4 regions of the Paenibacillus sp. FSL H7-0943 genome follow, and region 3 is predicted to be linked to each of the others. Evidence: predicted binding sites of a transcription regulator. Region 3 holds the regulator's gene; each other region holds the start of a gene.
The links. The regulator LexA, encoded in region 3, represses DNA repair genes until DNA is damaged. The targets are predictions, from matches to a motif close to CGAACATATGTTCG.

Region 1 (4,214 bases), 1.3 Mb from region 3:
GTTATCAACCTGATTCTGTGAGCTCGGATGTGATTCCAAGACACACAGAACCTTTAGTTTTTGACGGAAGTTTTACTCAAGAAAAACAAAAAAAACCTTGATTTCTCAAGGTTTTCACTGTGATGCCGAGGACGGGGGTCGAACCCGTACGGTACTCACGTACCGCAGGATTTTAAGTCCTGTGCGTCTGCCTGTTCCGCCACCCCGGCATATTATGTGTTGAAGCTTCATACGTTGTTCACATATAACGCGACAAGAAATATAATATCATGAATATCGATAACGCGCAATCCTTTTTCGAAAAAAAATTATTCACAATAAAAATAACCCGTTCAGCCAGAACCGATACGGGTTATTATAAACGCGGATTATCTACGCTCGTCACTTCTGCTTCTCATTCCGGCAAGACCCAAAAGTCCAAGCAGACCGAGCCAGCCCCAGTTAGATCCTTTGTTAGTTGCAGCATTCGTTGTTGTACTAGTTGCACGGTATTTGCCGGTCTGTGTGGTATTGGTTGCCGGGTTGACAGTGCTGTTGGTTCTGTAGTTGTTCCGGGTGTCATTATAGTTATTGGTGTTGTAGTTGTTAGGTCTGTAATTATCATCGATGCGGATCTTATCTTTCATAATGCTCTCATGCTGATTCATTGTTCCCGTGGTGCCGTTCATTAAATTGCCTTCCGTATTCATCATCCGAGTGTGTTCCGCAGTCCCATCCATCCCGGTATTCGCGGCTGGGATACCGCCCAATGCTGCTGATCCCACGGCATTTGATGCATAGCTAGCTCCCATTAGACTCATTGATAATACAGTACCGCATGCAAGGCTTGTTATCAGCTTGTTCACAGTGTTATGCCTCCCTTTAAGGTTAGTTATCACTGATAATTTCCCCTTGGACGGCACTGTCTATGCATGGTGGTTTTACTCTTTTACTACATTAACTGTCTTAGTCACAGCATCATAAGTAACCTTTGCTCCAAGCGCCTCAGCCAGCGCACGTATGGGTACATAGGTTGTTCCGGTATCGAGAACGCCATCGGTAAGCTTGCGGCCGTTTAGGTTAATGGTCACTGTAACGTCTTTGTTCACCTGATCATCCCCTCCGGTAATCTTTTTTAAAGCCTCTTTGGCTTGGTCCGTCGTTGGACGTTTACCTGCCCGAAGTTGATCTATAGTTAAACCGAAAGTCATTTGCAGATGTGAATAATCTTTAAAAGAGGTCCAGTCCCCGCCCCATTCTAAACCAAGCCGCTTAGCCTCCTGTACAACCTCTTGCCAATCCGCTGTCTTATCCTTATCACCATCACGATTGATATCCCAAGAAAGGCTAGTGCCATTCGGCAGCAAAAGCGCAAAATCATACGCAAGACCATAATTATGATAGCTGGTACCGCCTTTAGCGTTGGTAACTATCGGTCCTGGTTTGCTTCTACCCTGCGCATACAAAGCATTTTGCTCAGCAATGGTCCGTAGACCCTGAGTAATAACGATAGGGACTCCTCTCGCATGGCTTTGCTGAATCAAAACATTCGCACCTGCCGCCAAGACAGGATGAAGCCCGACCAGACGCGCCGCGGATTTTTCCCTCAATTGCTCCAAAGTCAGCATAGAATCACCCCTTTGGTATATTCAATGATGCCGCTGCCCTATTTGCCTGTACCCCTGTCCCCTTTAGGATGATTTCCACAAAAAAGGACAAAATATTTAACGAAAGGTGGGAGACATATGGATATTCATAGCGATAGCTATAAAGTTGCAGCCCTTAGTGAACAGGAAGAAGCACTGGAAATTATTCGGAATGCTGAAGCTTCCATTGCACATCTGACTGGTAATCCTACCGTTACCTTAATCGCTTATGAAAAAAGCGAAGGCAACGGTTCTCAGCATTAAACGATGTAGACCTCGACAATATCATCCACATCGATCCACTTCCATTCCTCCGCCCACTGCAGCTTAAACTCACGCGAGTGGGTGTGAATGGAAGTCACAAAACCACTTACCATCGTATTTTCAAAAGGGTCAAAAAGAACAACTGTCACTCGTACATGACTCCGCAACGACAAAGCCAGTGTACATTCAATCTCCTCCAGCTTCTGCTCATCCAGAATAGGCTTGATGCGGCGCAGCGTTTCCCGTTCATCTCTTATAATTCGTATCTTATGCTCCGGCAGCATCATGCGGCTGCTTTCCCACAGCCCGTTTTTCTCCAGCTTTTTGCCCATGGTAACCCCTCCTTAATTATATATCTATTCCTCTGAACACGAACGTATGTTTGTATTATATCCGCATCTTCGCATATTAATCAATAATCAGGAAAAAGATACCTTTTTAAGGGTCACTCTTTATTCAAAAGATGTATATTAATGTATATCTATCCAAGCTAAAATTCGCAGCAAAAAGACGCTGACAGATAAACTGCGCAGCGCCTGATTTGATTTATTCTTGAACAACGTCCCCAGACTCTGAGGTAGCCTGACCTTCGGAGTCTATAAGCCCTGTTGCTTCTCTTGCCTCGTTAAGCTTGGAAATACCGAATAACATCGCTACATCAGCGTTCTGATTCAATTCATTAAATTGCTCAGCCGTAACGTTTGCGGAATCAGCGCCTTGAGAGGCCTCTTCTTTTAAAGAATAAGCACTTTCAAAGGCAACTTTAGACTCTTCGAGCAACTTACGAATGTCTTCAGGCAAGCTGGAGGAAATTTTTACTTTCTCGGCTTGATTCGATAAATCAGTTGCGGTACTCTGGAATTGCTTAATTTTCTTCTCCAACTGCTTGTCCGTGAGTTCTCCTGCTGAATAACCCGCAATGGCTTCGTTGAACTCCGCTAAAGAAGTTTTTCCTGACTCTTCAAGTTTAGACATTTCATTGTAGAAGTTTTGCACGGTCTCCTGCACTTCTTCCTCCGTGGCAGGTGCCGATGAAGTTGAATTATTGCTGCAGGCGCTAAGGATGACAGTCATCATCAGCATTCCTATTAGTAAAGCTTTTTTCATTATTTATCCCTCCACTTAACAGGATAATGTCGGTTTGTGTAAAGCGCAAATGAAATATATGTAAAATGACTGTTATGTTATAATTATTTTAATTGTGATCAGGAAAGGAGAGTATTTATGCCTTATTGCACCACCTGTGGAGCGGAATACAAGCAGGGCGCTAAATTTTGTGGAGAATGTGGAACCAGCCTTGACGGTACCGCTCCAGTAACCGCTCATCGACCAGCAGTAGATAATCATGTCATTCAAGAAGTCGTGCTCTGGAAAGGCAAACCTGCCGGCATCTCGGATCGACTCAAAGGAATCGTAGGACTTAACACAACTTCATATACCATTACAAGTCAGCGTATTATGGTAAAGACCGGACTTATCGGTAAAAATGTTGAAGAAATCGAATTGCTGCGCGTACGCGATTTATCCGTAAAACAGTCTATCATGGACCGGATGCTTGGCATTGGATCATTAACTGTATTTTCTGATGATGCCTCAGCGCCTCAGCTTCTTTTTCGAAAAATCCATGATGCCCAAACCGTCAAAGATGTTCTGCGCAAAGCCGTTCGTGACGAGAAGATCGCCAACAACATTAGCTACCGCGAGCAAATTTAAGACGTTCATACGTAAAAAGGCCCCGGAAAACCGGGGCTTTTTGCTTGCGCTTGCACACTTGAAGTACTCTTTTTATGGAAGATAAAATGCCCCCGCTGGGATAACCCCCTTGATCTGGCTCGGACTCTCCCACTGCAAAACAACCCGGGCGTCGCCCGCATTCTCATAATACTCCACCTTTATTTCATACGGCTTACCTGCAATCAGGTTTATGCTCCCTTTTCGTTCCTGGCCGCTCTGATTCACCCAACTATCAATGACTAGCCCGCCATCAATCCATACCCGTATCCCATCATCAGAGTAGGAATAAATGGTATACACCTCGCTAAAAGCAGCCGTCAGCTTCCCACTCCACCGCACAGAGAACGCATCTACACGAATGGCAGGATCAGGCGAACCTTGTCTCCATGAAAAGTTAATATTGGCATCCGTACGCAACAGTGCAGGCGTGCCGCTAAGCGTCATGTTATTGTAATATTGGCCACAGAGTCCACTCTCCAGCACACTATCCCCGATAGCAGCGAAAGCGGCGGCCTCAGCAGCATACTCCTCTCGTGTGAATACCATTTTATCGTTCATAAAAGCTTTTATCACAGCATCGGTATTCTTCTC
Region 2 (4,214 bases), 1.3 Mb from region 3:
AGGAACCCCTGCGTCATTAAGCTTTTTCAGCGACAGGGCTATCTTATCCAGATCAGCTAACAGAGCATTATACTGGGTGGTACCTGGGGTTATATATTTATCAAAATCAGCATTGTTTAGGCTCGTATTTACATTCCCCCAAGTTGGCGCTGTCCCCGGTAATGCAGCGTGATAACACATCGTTACGATCCCGCCGGCCCTAGACCAGCGTATCGCACTGCTGACGACCCAATTCCGTTGATTGTCAATTAGAGCCTGTGACTGATTATTGATTGCGCCCAGCTCGTAGCCATGCAGCGCAGCATATTGCCCGCTGCTATTTTTAAGCTTCTCCATGAGCTCGTCTGCACTTTCCAAATAATCATGTTGGCCGCTTATCACACCCTTTCCCTGCAAGTAATAGAGGGTATTCAGCAATAGCTGAGCCGAGGACGACAGCCCCGAATCCGCCGGAGCCATTTGTAATCTGCGAAAAGCCATCTGCCACTGCACATCGCCCACGAACCTTGATGCTGAATCAACCATCTGACGAATAATCCGCTGCTCCATCTATTCTCACCATCCTTTTAAATCTTTTTAAGTTATAGTATGGGGACAATAATGACATGAACTCAGCGAATGGACATGAAGTTGTAAAATAAGTTGGGACGATATAAGGAACTGCTGAATAAATTCACGGCTCAACAAAAAAAGGAGCTCCGCGGCTCCTCATTATTTCTTATCTTGTGTACCTTAAAGGCAATAGTTCAGTGATTTCATATTTAGCTAATCGGTCATCCTCCGATACAATTATCTTGCAGTCTATTCCGTAATCCGCAATTAACTCTCGGCACATGCCGCAGGGAGAGACTACTTTAATCTCTTTTTCCTCGCTGTCTGGGTCAGAATGCCTTACCGCAACAATCGTATCAAATTCCTTATAACCTTCAGATATCGCTTTGCCAATCACCATCGCTTCTGCACAGACTGTAATCCTCCCCATGCTGGCTTCCACATGTACCGCTGTAAAAATCTCTCCTGTTTTAGTACGAAGCGCTGCACCCACATGGTGCCGTCCCCATTCATAACGCCTGGTAATTATATCTTCGGCAGCCGCAATAAGCGTCTGATCCTCAATGGTAATTATGTACTCCATATCCAGTTCCGTCCTCCTTTATTTTACCTAATTATATTAAATCGCACTGAATTATGATATAAGATATACTATTTTAAGTGCCAAAAAAGGAGGAGCAGAATTGAAAGTAAAAAAATGGATCTCCAGTCTCATCATTGTTGTATTACTTGCTTTGGCTAGTTACTGGTTTGAACAAAACGGAGAGCCTACAGACCCCTCGTCTCCATCCGATTCGAGTGTTGTTCAGCTAACCTTCCCATCAGACCGCTATCCTGAGACCGCCAAACATATTCAGGATGCCATTGCGAAAGGTGAATCCGCCACATGTACGATTAACCGAGAGCAGGCTGAAGAGAACCGTAAAGAGTCCTTAAAAGGGATTCCCACTAAAAAGGGGTATGACCGGGATGAATGGCCAATGGCTATGTGTAAGGAAGGCGGCATTGGTGCCGACATTGAATACATAACGCCAAGCGATAACCGCGGGGCAGGAAGCTGGGTTGGCAATCAGCTGGAGGATTATGCAGACGGAACGCGGGTAGAATTTATGTTTAAATAACGGTCTGTCTGACCAGCCCCAGGCAACAGAATAGCCCCACCTGGCATTCGCCAGATGGGGCTACACTGCACATCAGCTAACTTAGAATAAGCAAGCTTTAGTGATGATAACCAGCAAGATGAAAAGTACCAGAATTGCTCCTGTTGAAGTCCAAGGACTACACACCGGACCTACTGATGCTGGACTTACTACCGGACCTACGTTACAACCACAACCATGTTCCATTCCCATTTTCAATTCCTCCTAATGATTAATGACTACAGCACAAGATATGTAAAAAGGAGATAAGCCGTTTGGGCGAATTGGCAAACAAATGCCAATCACCTAATGAATTGAAGGTGGACAGTCGATAAACAGGATATACACAAAGGAGGTGCAATATGGATATAGCTGCATTATCAATGGCAATGAGCCAAGCATCCTTAGCTCAAAATGTTGGGATACAGGTCATGAATATTGCCAAGAATCAGGCTGAAACCCAGAGCCAAACCATGGTGGAAATGCTGGGCAAAAGCGTTGCTCCTAATTTGGGAAAAACACTTGATATTAGTGTGTAATTGCTTTATGCTAAGGATACATGAGAACGAATGTTCCTGTGTATCCTTAGCATTTTTTTACTCTACATAGCCCTTCGGGCTTTTCTTTTGCGCATTTATGCGAACATACGATCCCATTAGTGATTTATTAGTGATTTTAAACGAGGTGAATAAGTTGGAGAACATGAAATCATATTATCAAATGACTGTGCTTGAGAAATGGATGGAGGATTTATACAAGCGATTAAATCTTCATCAGCCCTCACAAATTTCAATATCGTATATTGCAGAGCGGCTTAATATCTGGGTTCATTATTTGGATGTGAGAAGCAAGAGCATTGAAGCGTCTGCAGGGATGTACAGCCTGTTTATCGACAACCGCCTTCCAGCCAATCTTCAACGGCTAGAGTTTCTTCATGAACTGTGTCACCTCCTTCGCCATGGCAGTGATAATCAGACCTTGATGCCAGAGCATTTCACGCGGGCACAGGAGGATGAATCCGAGCGTTTTATCTTGTATGCGGCGATGCCTTACTCCATGATCTCCCGCATGACATTGCCTGAGCAACGGGAGGATGCCATCTCCTATCTCGCAGCAGAATTTCAAGTTCCTGCCGAGCTGGCCTTACAGCGGATTGATCAGATCCAAAGACGTGTGTTCCAAGGGCAATTATTGGCCGTGATGGGAAGAAACGAAGAACGACTGACACATATTCGCAACGGATCACGGAGATAATAAGCTTAGTTGCAATAGTGCTCTGCATATTCATTTATGGTGGAATTTCTCGTGAGGGGGAACGACATGGAAGCCATTAAAGTAATTGAATTATTACTGACTCATCCGGATTATAATGTAGATGCAGTACACCCCGAAATCCCGGATTTCGTGGGCATTGAGACGATTGAGGTGGATCACGAAACGGGGACCTTCTCCATTTTATTGCAAGAACCCAAAGAGGACTAAAAGAGAATCATTATTCTTCATAAGTTAAAAGGCAGCAAATATAGTATGTCCCGGCAATTCTTCGTTCGCTTACGCCTGGATTACTATCAGTATTTGCTGCCTTTTTGTATAATCTGTTATGCAAATACAAACTGTATCACACCAATAAGAATTAGAATAACAAATACACCGACAAAACCCCATATTTTAAAACTATAAGATTTTCACCCCCGGCAGCCTCGGACTTGCCTGGTCCTCCAGCATCTTAATTTGCTGCTCCAGCTCCAGTATTTTCTCTTCCTCCTGCGTCATATATCTATGAATGACATACCAGTCTCAGTATATTATCTTATACTATATACAAATTATTTATATGGAGGGAATTAATGAAGAAAAAAACAAAACTAATCTTCATCGTTCTAATCCTTTTAATCTATGGAATAACATCCTTAGCCTTCCACTACTTCCAAAATCATATGAACAGAGAAGTCATTCATTATCTAGTAGAGACGAGAAATTATAAGAAAGAAGATTTTGATAAAGTATACACCCAGATTGCCAAAGCTCCCCTCGTAAGTACCACGGTGATTTTTGCAGACGAACCCTACGCAAGATACTTTTATCGAAAAGAAAATGGAAGGATCTTTCAATACAGCAGGGCTCCTGTTAAAGGTAATGATCCTAGCTATACATATAAACATATCGAGGAGAATCTCCCGTGAAGGAGTTGCCCTATAAAAAAGACGCGTTTGTCCAGCAGTCAGCACTTGGCTGCTTGGGCAACCGTGTTTTTTTGATCTTCCCTGCTCTAAATAGGTAAACATCGTTTGCGTAGACAGGTGATGGTAGAGGGTTCAGGACATGTGCCGATGCACTTGATTAAAGAGAGTATGGATAAGCAACTTGAAACTTGTAACGAAGCCCCTTTTTATACATTAGATCCACTGACTACAGATAACATTGGCGTGGTTCTTAGCAGCTATCGGACACAGTTGATCTTATGCGCGGTATAACCCTCCATTTCAAAGTGTAGCGGACCCCATAGCCTTTATTGGCATGAAA
Region 3 (4,214 bases):
GATTACGGAAATTCCAGGAGTTACCCAAGTATTCGGTTCTCATAATACACTGGGTTTAGATCCATCTATTTTACAAGAGGTCAAAAAAGCGGTTCGTGAGTTACGTGAGCAAAAGGTAGTAGCACATGGTACGGGCATTCACCAGTTTGATGGGTTTAGTGTGCAATTTTAGATTTTTCTATGTCGAAAACAAATGAGGGTATGGCGATATGGTGTCTACATCAAAGGCTTTTGCGAAAAATAATTCACACATCTTATTGCGCAAAAAACAACTTAATTATTCAGATACGATTGACCTGAACAGTGCATGTAATTGTTGTACTTGGGAGTAAGCTTCCTTGTACTGGTTGTCGGATTGTTGAATAGGCAATAAACCCGGCAAGAAGGAGATACAATACACAGGCGTTTCTTTGCTGTTCATATATATTTTAAGCGTAAGCTCTTCAATCACATTAGCTTCTTCATCAGCTTCCTTAAGGAAGTTAATATCTGCACTTGTTGCAGTAGTTTTGCTGTTTTGATGTCTTTTGGATACTTTTGAAAGGGTAAGTGCGTTAACCACAATCTCGGATCCCATTACATTATCAAATGAGTATAGCTTTGCTACTGCTTTTTTGTTACTCTTCGGATTTTTGGTGCCAATTGCTAATTTTTTATTAGGCTCGTTAAGTGCGATCAAGTGAGATTGATTGGGGGGAATGAATGTTTTGGTGAAGCTGATGTTAAAAGATGAGGTCGCATTAACTAGCTTAGAAATTTCAGATGAAGCAGATAGCGTTTTCAATTTTATAATGGCGGCACTTAGAATTAAAACAACTCCTAAAATAGCAAATAAGTACATCAGGATAATCAGCATATAATCACACCTCCTAGTTATCTCATTAGACTCAAATTGTTGCTTATTGAAAGATATGCCTGAATGATCCCCACTAGTATCTTTTAAAAGGGGAATTCGTGGAATTATAGGATCGGCTTCACGATTAACCCAAAAAAAGCACCCAGAGAAACCTTCCGATTCTGCAAATGATGCAAAATTGGGGGTTGCTGCAAGGGTGCTTTTTAAGGTGATTATGTAAACCTATAGAAAATTGAAGGCAGTGATATGATCAGTATAAACAATCAGCTGTTTGTATTCGATCGGAGTTCCATAACTTGCATAAGGTCTTACAGTAACGTCATTGAGGACAACAAAGTTATAGCTGAAATTTTTATCAGGGTGTTCTGCTCCCAAATAAGATATGTATTCGTCCACAATTACATCATCCATCAACGATTTTAAATCAAATACATCCTCTTTGTTGGAGATGGTTGGAGAGACGATTCCCTGAATGCTGCCAAAAGAGGTGAGCAAATTCACTTTTTTTCCACTAGCTTGTTCATCATTTAAAAGTAAACCGGACAGCTTACCCAGTGCATCGACTTTAAAATCGACGAGGGTTCTAATTTTTGAATTATTCAAACTAAACACATCCTTTTCAATTTGCAATCCTGTTAACAATATTCGACATATAATCATCAAACTCCTAGTATGCTAATGAAAAAATACTTACTTATGTAATGACCCCCATTTTTTAATGTGATTTGGGGGTTGCCGAGCCTCCATTCGAATTTAATTTCTTATCGTTACTCGTGTGCCTATAGGGACAATAGCAGCGAGTGCTAACACATCCTCGTTGTACATCCGGATGCAGCCGTGGGACACCTCTTTCCCAATGGAGGAAGGGTCATTGTTTCCATGAATTCCGTAGTGTGGTTTAGACAGTCCCATCCAAAAAACACCGAAGGGACCCCCTGGGTCGGGTTGTTTGTTAATAATAGTGAATTCTCCCACCGGGGATTGGGTTAACATCTTACCGATGCCGACAGGGAAACCTCTAATCACAATATCATTGTCCAGAAGATATAACATTCGTTGGGTCAGATCTACAATAATTCGGTAGTTGGGCATTATACGCAACACTCCTTTCTAATTAGGATATGAGCAGAACGCCTAAAGGGTTATTCATAGAAAATGGCCATTTTAGCCAATGAGAACAAATGTTCGTTTGTGGTTGGAAAAGCAAAAAAAACGTAGAAAAAAGGCTGGTCCGCATATGCGGACCAGCCTTTTATGTTAGAAGTGCATACTTAGTGGATATCTCGAAACAATCCGATGACTCTTCCGAGAATAGTTACGCGATTAAGGCGAAGCGGCTCATAAGCTGGATTCTCCGGCTGAAGCCGTATATGATCACGTTCCTTGTAAAAGGTCTTAACGGTTGCTTCATCTTCTTCGGTCATGGCTACAACGATATCTCCGTTGTCCGCTGTTTGTTGTTGGCGAACAATCACATAGTCACCATTCATAATGCCTGCGTCAACCATACTATCACCCATGACAGACAGCATAAATACTTTGTTGTCACCTACATAGTGAGTAGGAAGTGGGAAGTAGTCTTCGATATTCTCTGTAGCAGTGATAGGTACCCCGGCGGTAACTTTACCTACGACAGGAATCCGTGAGATGGTCTGCGCGAATTGGTGAACATTCTCTGAATCCTCTTGGCCTAGTAATTCTATTGCACGTGGCTTCGTTGGATCTCGACGAATAAGTCCCTTCTTCTCAAGCCGGTCCAAATGACCGTGAACTGTGGAGCTGGAAGCAAGGCCAACAGCTTCTCCAATTTCCCGGACGGAAGGTGGATAACCCTTGCTGCGGACTTCGCTTCGTATAAATTCCAGGATCGCCAGCTGGCGACTTGAAATCTTTGACATTGGAATCAACCCCATATAGTAATGTTTGGGAAAATTATAACATAGAACTACCGTTCGCACAAACATAAGTTCTAACTATTATAAATATTAATCTGCTAGAGTTAAAAAATGGTAGACAAATGATAATAAAATGAACCGCTTGAGTCTCTCGAAAAAAAGAGAACAATTGTTCTGAAATAGTATTGAACAAAACACATGTTCGTGTTATTATAAATTCGAAAGTAAGAACAAGTGTTTGGAGGATGATGATTATGCTAAAATACAGTACATACCGCAGCATCTACGACAAGGCCCCTGTGGTTGAATCTATAGGACATAATGACGTTGCCCGTAATTCCGCTAAGGTGAAAGAGATAACGGAACGTTTGCTTGGAGGGATGATTTCGTTGTTCCGTCAAGATTTCTTTATTAAGTTAATATTGATTTTCGTGCTAGTATTATCTGGCCTAACAGTAGTGGGAAATGTGTTTGCAGGATCGACGACTATAATGAAGGAAGAGAAGCGGATTGTGGTTGAACGTGGAGATACACTATGGAGTATTGCTCTTAAGAATAAACCAGCTGATATGAAGACAGTTGTTTATATAGAAGGAATTAAACGTTCAAGTGGGATTAAGAGTAGTCAAATTAACGCTGGAGACATACTTACTTTACCTATTTATTAATTTTCTGAGAACATAATAGAATGACCAGTAGAGCTTGCAGGGAGTAGACCTTGACAAGCTCTTTTTCTCATGGCAGAGTTAGAATTAATTTATAGGGGGAGGGAAAGTATTGAATATTGATGAGTTGGTCGCGCGAATTAACGAATTGGCACGCAAACAGAAGAGCGTAGGCCTTAATCAAGAGGAAGTGGCGGAACGCGCCAAGCTTCGTGAAATTTACCTGGGGAATATCCGCAATAACTTCCGAGCACAATTAAATACTATTGAAGTAGTAGATAACGATGAGCATGAACAAGGTAACAAGGGGCTTAAACATTAGCTCGCTGTTCCTTTTCATAGATATTTCAGGATGACTAGGGGGAACGCACATGGCCCGTTCTTGGGAAAGAATGGTTCAACGCAACACACAGCAAATCAACAAGCAAAGAAAGAAACAAGGCAAGGATACGATTTATGCCTCTAAATCTCCTACCCAGAATGCCGAAGTCTTTAAAGGTCGCAACATTGCATTTCCGGTAGTGTTAGTGATACTTGGCACTATGTTTTGGGTAGTTGGTTCTATTGATCAGGCCAAAGGCAATGGCATGCTGGCTAATTGGCTGGGAGTAGTACTGTACTATTTGCTGGCAGCGCTATTGTTCTTCCGTCGTCCGTACTTGAAGGTGGAAAAAGCAAGACTGTCCACTATTAAATTCAATCGCGAACGCGGACTTCCAGCTGCAGATATTGAGAAAATCGCCCTTTCGCGTGGAGCTGTAGTCATTAAGCACAAAGGGAAACGTACGAAATGGATTT
Region 4 (4,214 bases), 290 kb from region 3:
GGCGAACCATATCGCCCGAAAATCCACGGCGCATAAGGAAGGCTCCAGTCTTTCTTCGCTTATCTGAAGCTTCTCCACGGATGAGATTCCATTTCTTGCGCCCAGTTTCGAGTGCACTCTCCAGCTCTTGTTCAGGAGTAATATTCTCCAAAGCTTCCGATATAAGGGTTTTGTCTATCCCTTTCTCACGTAGCTCTTGTCGAATCCACATCTTCCCTTTCCGCTGGTTCGCTATTCGTTGCTCTGCCCATTGCTTAGCATATAAAGGGTCATCAAGAAGTCTTTCCTCCTGCAGCCGCTGCACCACTTCCGCAATAATAGTCTCTCCTATTTCCTTCTGGCGTAAACGGCGAGTCATTTCCATAGCGGTGCGTGGTTTACGTTCTAGATAACGGAGGCCTTCTACATAAGCTCGTTGACGCTCATCAGCTACAACAATTTCCACCAAATCAGCCTTCATAAAAGAATTACCAGTAATCATTCGATATTTAATCATGACGTCCTCGTGCACAGTCATGTTATATGCTCCGAAATGTATGATATAACGGTGGTCAGATTTCTTTTGACGTTCTACTTTAGTGATCTCTAAGAGTTCTCCTTCAGGAAAATCAGATAACACCTGCTCATCTTGTTCTTCTGCTTCAAAATCCAGTTGTATTACCATAGTTGTTTGTCACCTCGTAGCAATAGATCGGTTATCGTCTTACTTTCGTTACTTGTTAAGAAAAGACACCCTGCAACAATCAATCACAGGGCGTCCTATTGCTTAATATACTATTCGATTTCGAGAAGCAATTTCTCTTCTTCTTCTTGCTCTGCAATAATATCTTCATTCTTCGGCGCAGCAACAATAGTGGATAAATTACTTGCTTCACGGATCTTATTCTCAATAATAAGGGCAATATCCTGATGTTCCTTCAAAAACTGTTTAGCATTCTCACGGCCTTGACCGAGACGCTCGCCTTCGTAGGAATACCATGCACCACTCTTATTCACGATATCCATTTCAGTACCGATATCTACAAGACTTCCCTCTTTGGAAATCCCTTCACCGTACATAATATCAACATCAGCCTGTTTAAAAGGAGGGGCTACTTTATTCTTCACAATCTTGATCTTAGTACGGTTACCAACCACATCGTTCCCCATCTTGATGCTCTCTACGCGACGTACATCTAAACGTACAGAAGAGTAGAATTTCAATGCACGACCACCCGGAGTTGTCTCAGGGTTACCGAACATAACACCGATCTTCTCACGAAGCTGGTTGATAAAGATAGCGATCGTATTGGATTTGCTAATGGCACCAGAAAGCTTACGAAGTGCTTGAGACATCAAGCGAGCTTGCAATCCGACGTGGGAATCACCCATATCGCCTTCAATTTCAGCCTTAGGTACCAAAGCAGCAACGGAGTCAACGACAATAATATCAACGGCTCCACTACGAACGAGTGCTTCGGCGATTTCCAGCGCTTGTTCACCCGTGTCTGGCTGAGAAAGCAGCAACTCATCGATATTTACGCCCAAGTTACGTGCATATTTCGGATCAAGCGCATGCTCGGCATCGATAAATGCAGCTTGTCCGCCTTGTCTTTGCACTTCTGCAATAGCATGAAGAGCAACTGTTGTTTTACCTGAAGATTCCGGTCCATATACTTCAATAATACGTCCCTTTGGAAGTCCGCCTATACCTAACGCAATATCAAGTGCCAAAGATCCGCTAGGTACAACTTCCACTTGCATATGCGTGGATTCTCCCAGTTTCATTACCGAACCTTTACCAAATTGTTTTTCTATTTGACGAAGCGCCATATCAAGCGCTGCACGACGATCTGACAATCAGACCACTTCCTTCACTGTTTATAGTAATATAATAACGTGTTTTTAAGGTCTTGCCAAGCTTTTTTTCGAACATACATTCGTTTTTTTTGTCTTGGGCGTTATTTATCCCTTTTATTGTAAGCCTCCCTCCGGAGATAGAAGTTAATTAAATTCCCCACTTCACCGGACATCAACGACTTATGATCATGAGTAGTCATCGTGATCAAAATCTCTGCAAATATACAAAAAACCGCAGCAAAGAAATCTCAGTGCCACGGTTCTTCCGTATGTGTTTATTATAACTGGGCTAATCTCCCATTACAAGTCTGAACCCTCAAGAGGTGTCTCCACCTTGCGTTCCTCAAGTCTCCGCCACAGACGATACAGCAGAGCCTTTACAGTACGCAACCGGATATTTTCCCGTGTACCTTTAAGATTAAGCTCATAGACCTCTGTCTTACGTCCCCGTTCAGCCAAGCCGATAAATACAAGTCCAACAGGCTTGCGCTCAGAATAACCCGGTCCAGCCACACCCGTAACAGATAAGCCGAAATCGCTGTCTGCAATCATTCTCACTTGGTCAGCCAACACCTCGGCAACTTCTCGACTTACGGCTCCAGGAGCATTGGGTCCCTCCAAATAAGCACTTGGCACATTCAGTAGCTTTTTCTTTAGGTCATTCGAATAGCAGACGATTCCGCCGGCAAACATCGATGCACTGCCTGGAATATTTGTTATGCTCTCCATCAGCAAACCTCCGGTGCAGCTCTCTGCCGCACTTAAGGTCAGGCCGGCATCCGCCATCCAATCCACAATCAATTGCTCCAGCGGCACATCAATGTTCGCATACAAATGTTCCGGCAAAATCTCCTTGATTTGTTGTTCCAGTATCTCCAGCTTTTTTGTAGCTTCATGCTCAGAAGGGGCCTTTGTCGAAATACGAACAGTTACCTCTCCCTCTTTGGCATACGGAGCAATCGTTGGATCAGTCTGACTGCGAATCAGTTCGATGAGCTTGTCCTCCAGCAGTGATTCTCCGATGCCGGCAAATTTGAGCATTTTTGAATAAAGCGGTGTTTCGTTCGTCAAGGCGTGCTGCTGTAGCCACGGTACTGCTTTATCAACGAACATCGGTTTCATCTCACGAGGTGGACCTGGAAGCACAATATAATATTTCTTCTCATGCTCAAAAGCAATCCCAACCGCAAGACCGATTTCATTCGGCAACGGTGTAGTTCCTTCAATTATAAGTGCCTGTTTGCGGTTATTTTCGGTCATAACGATCTTACGATCATCAAAGAAACGTTGTACATGATCCATCGCCAAACGATCAATATGGAGCGTTCTACCTAGCGATGCAGCCAGTGCGTCTTTAGTCAGATCATCCTCAGTGGGGCCAATTCCGCCCGTAAAGATAATAACGTCAGCCCGACTCTGAGCGATCTCGATGGCTTGCTGTAGGCGGCTGCTGTTATCACCGACAACGGTTTGAAAGTATACATCGATCCCGATGGCAGCTAGCTCGATAGACAAAAACTGGGCATTACTATTCACGATTTGACCGAGCAAAAGCTCTGTCCCTACTGCAATAATCTCCGCTTTCATACCTGGCTTTCGCCTCCTCGTTATAATGTAGGTACACTGCTTTTGGATTTCAAAAAAGGTAATAGGTGCTTCACCTATTACCTTTCCTTGTATATCCAGCTTACATGCTTACGCATTATGCAGCTGTAGCAGATCCTTATTCTTCACAAAATAATCAATTCCAGAATAAATAGTGATAAGCGCTGCGGCCCAAATAGCAATATCGTCTACAGGAATACTGACAAATTGAAATGGGAAATTATTCAACAACAGCAGTGAGATCGCAACAATTTGTACAACCGTCTTTATCTTGCCCCATTTGCTGGCGGCAACCACTTTTCCCTCTAGCAATGCAATCTGGCGAAGTCCGGTGACTGCAAACTCACGACTGATGATTACAATAGCAATCCATGAATCGCATCTGCCCAGCTCCACAAGTGAAATCAGAACTGCAGATACCAGCAGTTTGTCCGCAAGTGGATCAAGGAGTTTACCGAGATTGGTGACCATATTATATTTCCTAGCAATGTAGCCGTCTATTCCATCCGTGCTGGCCGCAAGCAAAAAGATTACAGCTGCTACCAAATGATTAACAGATAGCTGAAACGAGCCCCAATGTATCGGTTCTGGATAAAAACTGAAATCCACCAGTAAAAAAAACATCATAATCGGGATCAGGCAAATACGAGCTAGCGTGATGCGGTTGGGCAAATTCACTGAAGTTTTCCTCCCCTAAATCGTTCATACAAATTGCCTAAATCAGGCTAATCCATTTCTACTTAAGCAAGTATATTATAGCAATAAATAGG

Region 1: a site for LexA is predicted at 2,261-2,274, ahead of NSQ55_RS22680 (YolD-like family protein). Genes of this name have one in related genera too.
Region 2: a site for LexA is predicted at 2,331-2,344, ahead of NSQ55_RS22720 (ImmA/IrrE family metallo-endopeptidase). Genes of this name have one in related genera too.
Region 4: a site for LexA is predicted at 1,909-1,922, ahead of recA (recombinase RecA). Genes of this name have one in related genera too.

The regions. Positions count from the first base shown of each region.
Region 1 covers NZ_CP150148.1:5,172,260-5,176,473, forward strand. The annotation lists tRNA gene NSQ55_RS22660 (tRNA-Leu) at 124-209, opposite strand; gene NSQ55_RS22665 (WGxxGxxG-CTERM domain-containing protein) at 369-845, opposite strand; gene NSQ55_RS22670 (M15 family metallopeptidase) at 921-1,607, opposite strand; gene NSQ55_RS22675 (hypothetical protein) at 1,725-1,889, shown strand; gene NSQ55_RS22680 (YolD-like family protein) at 1,886-2,221, opposite strand; gene NSQ55_RS22685 (hypothetical protein) at 2,436-2,996, opposite strand; gene NSQ55_RS22690 (PH domain-containing protein) at 3,114-3,602, shown strand; gene NSQ55_RS22695 (glycosyl hydrolase) at 3,675-4,214, opposite strand, start outside.
Region 2 covers NZ_CP150148.1:5,176,861-5,181,074, forward strand. The annotation lists gene NSQ55_RS22695 (glycosyl hydrolase) at 1-549, opposite strand, end outside; gene NSQ55_RS22700 (cytidine deaminase) at 719-1,135, opposite strand; gene NSQ55_RS22705 (NucA/NucB deoxyribonuclease domain-containing protein) at 1,236-1,673, shown strand; gene NSQ55_RS22710 (hypothetical protein) at 1,755-1,904, opposite strand; gene NSQ55_RS22715 (YjfB family protein) at 2,054-2,230, shown strand; gene NSQ55_RS22720 (ImmA/IrrE family metallo-endopeptidase) at 2,394-2,945, shown strand; gene NSQ55_RS22725 (hypothetical protein) at 3,012-3,173, shown strand; gene NSQ55_RS22730 (DUF3139 domain-containing protein) at 3,539-3,874, shown strand; partial or broken gene NSQ55_RS22735 (phosphomethylpyrimidine synthase ThiC) at 3,971-4,108, shown strand.
Region 3 covers NZ_CP150148.1:3,864,591-3,868,804, reverse strand. The annotation lists gene NSQ55_RS16925 (MBL fold metallo-hydrolase) at 1-172, shown strand, start outside; gene NSQ55_RS16920 (hypothetical protein) at 278-856, opposite strand; gene NSQ55_RS16915 (hypothetical protein) at 1,079-1,459, opposite strand; gene NSQ55_RS16910 (L,D-transpeptidase) at 1,610-1,948, opposite strand; gene lexA (transcriptional repressor LexA) at 2,128-2,754, opposite strand; gene NSQ55_RS16900 (LysM peptidoglycan-binding domain-containing protein) at 3,006-3,419, shown strand; gene NSQ55_RS16895 (DUF896 domain-containing protein) at 3,529-3,738, shown strand; gene NSQ55_RS16890 (hypothetical protein) at 3,788-4,214, shown strand, end outside.
Region 4 covers NZ_CP150148.1:4,156,329-4,160,542, forward strand. The annotation lists gene NSQ55_RS18100 (RecX family transcriptional regulator) at 1-664, opposite strand, end outside; gene recA (recombinase RecA) at 775-1,839, opposite strand; gene NSQ55_RS18110 (competence/damage-inducible protein A) at 2,140-3,426, opposite strand; gene pgsA (CDP-diacylglycerol--glycerol-3-phosphate 3-phosphatidyltransferase) at 3,535-4,122, opposite strand.